DNA from 3 places in the Parasphingorhabdus pacifica genome. Region 3 is predicted to be linked to each of the others. Evidence: riboswitches for the same ligand, from Rfam matches in the RefSeq annotation. Region 3 holds a riboswitch; each other region holds the start of a gene.
What was found. Region 3 has a riboswitch for glycine ahead of gcvH (glycine cleavage system protein GcvH). Riboswitches for the same ligand answer to the same signal wherever they lie in the genome.

Region 1: linked by a shared signal. The riboswitch ahead of gcvP (aminomethyl-transferring glycine dehydrogenase) and the one ahead of gcvH (glycine cleavage system protein GcvH) in region 3 are both predicted to bind glycine.
Region 2: linked by a shared signal. The riboswitch ahead of gcvT (glycine cleavage system aminomethyltransferase GcvT) and the one ahead of gcvH (glycine cleavage system protein GcvH) in region 3 are both predicted to bind glycine.

The regions. Positions count from the first base shown of each region.
Region 1 covers NZ_BAAGYS010000008.1:396,406-398,665, reverse strand. Annotated here, with positions in the region: gene gcvP (aminomethyl-transferring glycine dehydrogenase) at 1-865, opposite strand, end outside; glycine riboswitch at 1,043-1,148, opposite strand; gene ACYVAN_RS13480 (MerR family transcriptional regulator) at 1,241-1,786, opposite strand; gene ACYVAN_RS13475 (bifunctional nuclease family protein) at 2,223-2,260, opposite strand, start outside.
Region 2 covers NZ_BAAGYS010000013.1:120,699-122,958, forward strand. Annotated here, with positions in the region: gene ACYVAN_RS20140 (TetR/AcrR family transcriptional regulator) at 1-581, shown strand, start outside; glycine riboswitch at 711-806, shown strand; glycine riboswitch at 808-910, shown strand; gene gcvT (glycine cleavage system aminomethyltransferase GcvT) at 1,024-2,127, shown strand; partial or broken gene ACYVAN_RS20150 (serine hydroxymethyltransferase) at 2,180-2,260, shown strand, end outside.
Region 3 covers NZ_BAAGYS010000002.1:538,628-540,887, forward strand. Annotated here, with positions in the region: gene ACYVAN_RS02485 (L-serine ammonia-lyase) at 1-574, opposite strand, end outside; gene gcvH (glycine cleavage system protein GcvH) at 602-976, opposite strand; glycine riboswitch at 1,126-1,217, opposite strand; gene ACYVAN_RS02495 (PucR family transcriptional regulator) at 1,325-2,260, shown strand, end outside.

The DNA of each region.
Region 1 (2,260 bases), on a different contig from region 3:
CACCGAAGCCCATCGGCACGCCGAAGCGTTGAGTCGTGCCGACGACCACGTCGGCACCCACCTCGCCCGGCGACCGCAGCAGCGTCAGTGCCAGCAGGTCGGCGCTGACCACAGCTTTGCCACCTCGGTTGTGGACCTCCTCGATGACCTGCTCGTGGTCCCGCACCGCACCGGACGCACCGGGGTACGCCAGCAGCGCACCGAAGAACTCCCCTTCCGGAAGTCCGGCGACGCCGTTGGACAGGTCCGCGATGACGATCTCGATGCCCAGCGGTTCGGCACGCGTCTCGATCACCGAGATGGTCTGCGGCATGATGTCCGCATCGACCACGAACCGGGCGGACTTGGCACGGCCCGCTCGCCGGATCAGGGTCATTCCCTCGGCGGCGGCCGTGGACTCGTCCAGCATCGAGGCGTTGGCGACCGGAACGCCGGTCAGGTCGGCCACCATGGTCTGGAAGTTCAACAGCGCTTCCAGTCGCCCTTGGGAGATCTCCGGCTGGTAGGGCGTGTACGCCGTGTACCAGGCGGGGTCTTCGAGAACATTCCTACGGATCACGGGAGGAGTGACCGTCGGGTAGTACCCGAGTCCGATCATCTCCGCTTGCGGGCTGCACCGATCGGCCAACTCGCGCAGCTCCCGCAGGGCCTGCGCTTCGCTGGCTGGTTCGGGCAGCGCGAGCTTCAGGTCACCCTCGCGGATACCCTCCGGCACGGCGCGGTCACCCAGCTCCTCCAGGTCACCGACGCCGACGACGTCGAGCATCCGGGAGAGCTCGGTGGGTGACGGGCCGATGTGACGGTCCGCAAACGGGGTACCGCGCTCCAGCTCGGCCAGGGGAACACGGTCGTGGGAAACGGCCATCGCCGAACCTCCAACATCGCGGCTGAAAAAGGGGGCGGCAACACACTTCAGTGTTGCGTCTCCCCCTCTGTCTGTGTCCGCGAAACGAACGCCTGAGAGCTTCGCCGGCCATATCACCCGGCTTGCACCGTCGGCGGGGACCACCACAGCTGTGGTGAACCCTCTTTCCAGAGGTATCTCGCCCGTACGGTCCAGCTGGCCTGAGAGGTTGTCGGGGAGAAGTTGCTCCTTCGGCGCCGCCCACGACCTCTCGATCGCGGACGGTCTCTCCCGCACGGGGTCGACGATGCGGCGAAGCCTACCCGATAGAGCTACGAATTCATCCCGCAAATGTGAGCTGATCCCACAAAACTGGATGCGACCCGCTCTCGACCGTCACCCTGTCTGGCGGTCACGCCTGCGACGGGACAGTTCATCGTCAACCGGCGCGAGCGGCGCGGCACCGTCGGCGCGCTCGGCCGGGAACTCGTGGATCGTTCCACTGATCTCTCGCATGGCACCGCTGACCGCGATCCCGAACACTCCCTGGCCACCCTGGAGCAGATCGACCACCTCCTCCGCAGAGGTGCACTCGTAAACTGTGGTCCCGTCGCTGAACAGCGTTATCCTGGCGAGGTCCTGCACACCCCTACACCGCAAATGCTCCACCGCTACCCGGATGTTGTGCAACGAAACCCCGGTGTCGAGGAGTCGTTTGACAACCTTGAGCACCAGAATGTCCTTGAACGAGTAGAGCCGCTGCGAGCCGGAACCCTCCGCACCCTTTATGGACGGGCCGACCAGCTTCGTACGCGCCCAGTAGTCCAGCTGGCGGTAGGTGATCCCGGCGATCTGACAGGCCGCAGGACCCCGATACCCGACAAGCTCGTCCGGTTGCGAAGCGTCCGGAAACAGTTCTCCCTGCTCTGCAGTGGCTTCCACCCTCGGTGCTTCCTCGACCACGCCTGCCTCCCCTCGTCCGGCATGACTGCCGGAGCCCACCAGGGCCCGAACCGACACGATCCAGGGCCGCGAACAACGGACCTGGAAAATCACACCAGGGCAATTCGCGTGATTCGACGGTAAGCCCGGCCCGCGGACAGGTCAACGCGACGCGCGGGGGCCCGTACCGCAACGCACCCGAACCGACAACTCGGGCGAATCAGCCTGCGCCGCTCGCCCCGCCGAACGGCTCTACTCGGCCCGGACGAGTCCGCCGGACGACCCACGCTCGAACTCCGCCCGGGCGGATCGATCGGACGGCTCACCGGCACCGGCACCGGCACCGGCTACCGGCTACCAACTACCGGCCAAAGCTCAGCCCCGGACACGACTATCGTGTCCGGGGCTGATTACGAAACTCGCGGTTCAGGAGACCTCAGGTGTCGGCTCCCCGAAAATCCTCCGGCGACACCG
Region 2 (2,260 bases), on a different contig from region 3:
AAGCGCTGTCGATGCGCAGGCTCGCCGATGCGCTCGGGGTCAAGGCGGCCTCGCTGTACAACCACGTCGCCACCAAGGACGCCCTGCTGCAGGAGATAGCCGACTCGGTGATGGCCGACGTCGACGTATCCGGTTTCGACGTCGACTGGCACACCGGCCTGATCACTTGGGCTCGCTCGTACCGCGCGGCGCTGGCCGCCCATCCGAACCTGGTGCCGTTCATGGCCTCCGGCCCCGCGCGCCGCGAGACCGCACTCAGCCGCGCCGACGCCGTCCACGGTGGCCTCGTGCGCGCGGGATGGCCGCAGCGCTACGCCACCATGATCGGCGCCTCCACGAAGTACCTCGTGGTGGGTGCCGCGATGGCCTCGTTCTCCCGCGGGTTCGTCGAGGACGCCGAGATCTACGACGAGCGGTTCCCCAACCTCGGCCGGGCGCACCTGCTCGCCCGGCACGCCACCGAAATAGACCAGGACAGCTTCGAGCTCGCCCTCGCCTCCCTCGTCGACGGCCTGCACCACCTGCACGCCGCCCTCACCAACCCCAGCGACACCACCGACCCCACCCCCGACAGCCCCTGACCCATGCGCAGGGGCGCGCACATTTCAACCCGAGTGAGACCACTCTCGCGTCCGGTTGACTCCGGTGAGTCCCCTCCGTAGCGTCCTGGCCGCGAGATCGTGCAGCTCGACAACAGAAGATCGCGCCAACGACACCGTGCGGGAGAGACTTCGTCCAAGGAGACGGAGCGCCGAAGGAGCAATACTCCCCAACAAACTCTCAGGCTCAGTCACCGCACGGACCAGGCGAACTAACGGAGAAAAGCAGGAGCGTCAGTGCTCCTCGCCCACGGTGCAAGCCGCGTCCGGCGACGCGGCGAAACTCTCAGGCCAATGACTCCGGGGAGACTCTGGCCAGCGCACGCCCGCGCCGTCGCCGTCGAAGAGTCCCGGATATGGTTACCGCAGTGAGCTGACCGGCCCATCGAATGCCGACCGGTGCCCACAAGGAGGAGTTTCCGCAATGTCGTCGCCCCGCAAAACCCCGTTGCACGACATCCACGAGAAGCTAGGCGCGCATTTCACCGAGTTCGCCGGTTGGCAGATGCCACTGCGGTACTCGGGTGACACCGCCGAGCACAACGCGGTCCGGAACAGCGCCGGACTGTTCGACCTGACCCACATGGGTGAGATCCGGATCAGCGGTCCGCAGGCCGCCGAAGCACTGGACTACGCCCTGCTGGTCAACGCCTCGGCGATCACCACCGGCCGGGCCCGCTACACCATGATCTGCAATGCCGACGGCGGTGTGATCGACGACCTCATCGTCTACCGGCTCCAGGACCGGGAATTCCTGATCGTGGCCAACGCTGCGAACGCCGCCGTCGTCTCGGCCGAAGTGGCCGAGCGCGTCACCGGATTCGACGCGATCCACGAGGACGTCTCCGATGAGTACGCGCTGATCGCCATCCAGGGGCCGAATGCCGTCGCGATCCTCGAACCGCTGACCGACACCGACCTCAGCGGGGTGAAGTACTTCGCGGGCTACCCGAGCCGCGTCGCGGGCAAGGACATACTACTCGCCCGCACCGGTTACACCGGCGAAGACGGATTCGAGCTGTTCACGTCCCTCGAGGACGCTCCCGCCGTGTGGGAAGCCCTGTTCGAGTCGGGCGAGGCGCACGACCTCAAGCCCACTGGGCTCTCCTGCCGCGACACCCTCCGCCTCGAATCGGCCATGCCGCTGTACGGCAACGAGCTGTCTACCGACTCCACCCCGTTCCACGCCAACCTGGGCCGGGTCGTCAAGCTCGACAAACCTTCGGACTTCGTCGGCAAGGCCGCGTTGGCCGCCGCCGCGGAGACGCCGACCGAGCGCACTCTGGTCGGCCTCCGCACCGATCAGCGCCGCGCACCTCGCCACGGCTACCGCGTGCTCGACGCCGAAGGCAACGAGGTCGGCGCCGTGACCAGCGGAGCTCCGTCCCCGACACTCGGACACCCGGTCGCAATGGCTTACGTCGATCGCGCGCACAGCCGGCCGGGTACCGCATTGCAGGTCGACATCCGTGGCAAAGCCGCCCCGGTAGAGGTCGTCGAGCTGCCGTTCTATCGCCGCAGCGCCTGATCGCGCCGGCAACCGTTTCCATCCGTCGATGATCGAACCAGGAGGCAACACCATGTCGACATCGGACCTGTTCAACAGCCAGCTTGCTGCAGTGGATCCCGAGGTAGCTTCGGCGGTTGGTGCCGAGCTCGAC
Region 3 (2,260 bases):
TCGGCGTTCCGGACTCGGTCGCCCGCAGCAGCAGCTGCTCGCCGGTGTGGAACGGGAACCGCACGGGGGTCTCGTCCGGTTTGATCCGATCGGTGCCCGCGGCTTCATCGTCCACAACGAAACCACCACCGACCGAGTAGAAATCGCTGGAGACGATCTCCGCCCCGTCCCGGCCGGTCGCGGTGAATCGCATGCCGTTGGGGTGTACCGGCAGGGACTTTCGGCGGTGCATCACCAGATCCCGATCGACCGAGAAGCGGATCTCCTGCTCACCTGCCAGGCGGAGCCTGCCGGTCGAGCGGATCTCGTCGACGCGCCCGCCGACCGCGGCCGGGTCCACGGATTCCGGCGCGTGCCCTTCCAGCCCCAGCAACACTGCTTTCGCACTACCGTGACCGTGTCCGGTGGCGCCGAGTGAACCGAAGAGTTCGGCTTTGACCCGCGCGACGCGTTCCGATGTCCCGTCGGCGCGCAGCCGGTCGACGAACATTCCGGCCGCGCGCATCGGTCCGACGGTGTGGGAGCTCGATGGGCCTATGCCCACCGAGAAAAGGTCGAAGACGCTGATCGCCATTGATCAGTCCTCCTGTGGGACCGGGGGTTACTTCGTCCCGGTCAATTCTGCGTACTGCTCGGCGCTGAGAACATCACCGGTTTCGGTGGATCGCACTTCCAGCAACCAACCGTCGCCGAACGCGTCGGAGTTGACCACCGACGGATCGTCCACAACGGATTCGTTGATGGCGGTGACCTCTCCGCTCACCGGCGCGTACAGGTCGCTGACGGACTTCGTGGATTCCAGCTCACCACAGGTCTGACCGGACTCGATCTTCTCGCCGACCTCGGGCAGCTGGACGTAGACGATGTCTCCGAGGGCCTCTGCGGCGTACGGGGTCACGCCGATGCGGACGACGTCGTCGCGCTGTTCCAGCCACTCGTGCTCTTCGGTGTACTGGAGATGCGTCGGCAGGGACATGCGGGAGGCTCCATTGCTGTCGAGGACACAGGTGTGCCCGGGATGGGTGGGCCTCCCCCTCTGTTGCGGTACCTGAGAGCTTCGCCGCCTCGTCGCGACTTGCACCGTGGGTGCGGCTCCCGACGAGGAAGCGCGCTTTCCAGAGTTGCCTCGCCCGAGCGGTCATGGGTGCCTGAGAGTTTGCGGGGAGTCTTGCTCCTTCGGCGCCCTGACTGGTCAGGGTCTCTCCCGCCCGGGTTCTGCGGCCGGTATGCGATTGTTCGTGTGTTCAGCAACGATAAACGCGACAGCCGCGGTGTCAATCCCACGGTGCACGTTCTCGGCGGCTTCGCATCTGGGAGAACGACGATGCTCGATGTCCACGCACTGGCCGACCGGGTGGGGCCCACACTACTGCGGGTGGTGGTCGCTCCCGAGGAGACCGGTTGCGTCGGGGACGTCGTCATCACAGAACCTGGTCATATACCCAAGGTCGCGCAGGGAGACCTCGTTCTCGGGGTCGCGGTGACCAATGCGCAGGAAGCCGTCGATTTGGCGCGCGGTTGCGGTGCGGATCATGCCGCTGCGGTGTTGCTCAAACCACCGTTGGCCACCGACGAGACGGTGGTCACAGCAGCAGTGGAGACGGGAATCACTCTCGTCGAGGTGCGTTCGGGAACGGCTTGGGCCCAGTTGGTGTGGTTGATCAGAGCGGCGCTGACGGGCACAGGCTCGGATGGTTCCGAACAACGCAGTCCCGCACATCCCGGGTTGAGCGATCTGTTCCGGCTGGCCGATGCCGCCGCCGATGTGGTCGACGCGCCGGTGACGATCGAGGACGCGCGGTCGCAGGTGCTCGCGTATTCGGCGCGGCAGGACCTCACCGACCCGGCACGGGTGTCGACGATCATGGGGCGCAGGCAGCCGGACGACGTGCTCGCCAAGTTCCGGGAGCGCGGCACTTTCCGCGAGCTGGTTCGGGGCAGTTCGGCGGTTTTCGTGCCTGCCCAGCAGGACGGCACGCTGCCCAGACTGGTGGTGCCGATCCGGATGGGTGGTGAACTGCTCGGTTCGTTGTGGGCGGTGGTGCCCGGAGAGGTGTCCGAGCAGCGGGCTACCGCGTTCGCCGATACCGCGCCCTTGGTCGCGCTGCAGCTCCTTCGGTGGCGGGCGGTGGCCGACGCTGCTCGCCAGCGTTCGGCCGAGCTGGTGCACCGAGTACTCGATGGTGCGGATGGGTGGCGGGCCGCTGCGAAGGAACTGGCCGTGTCCAACGAGCAACATCGGGTGGTGGCCATTGATGCC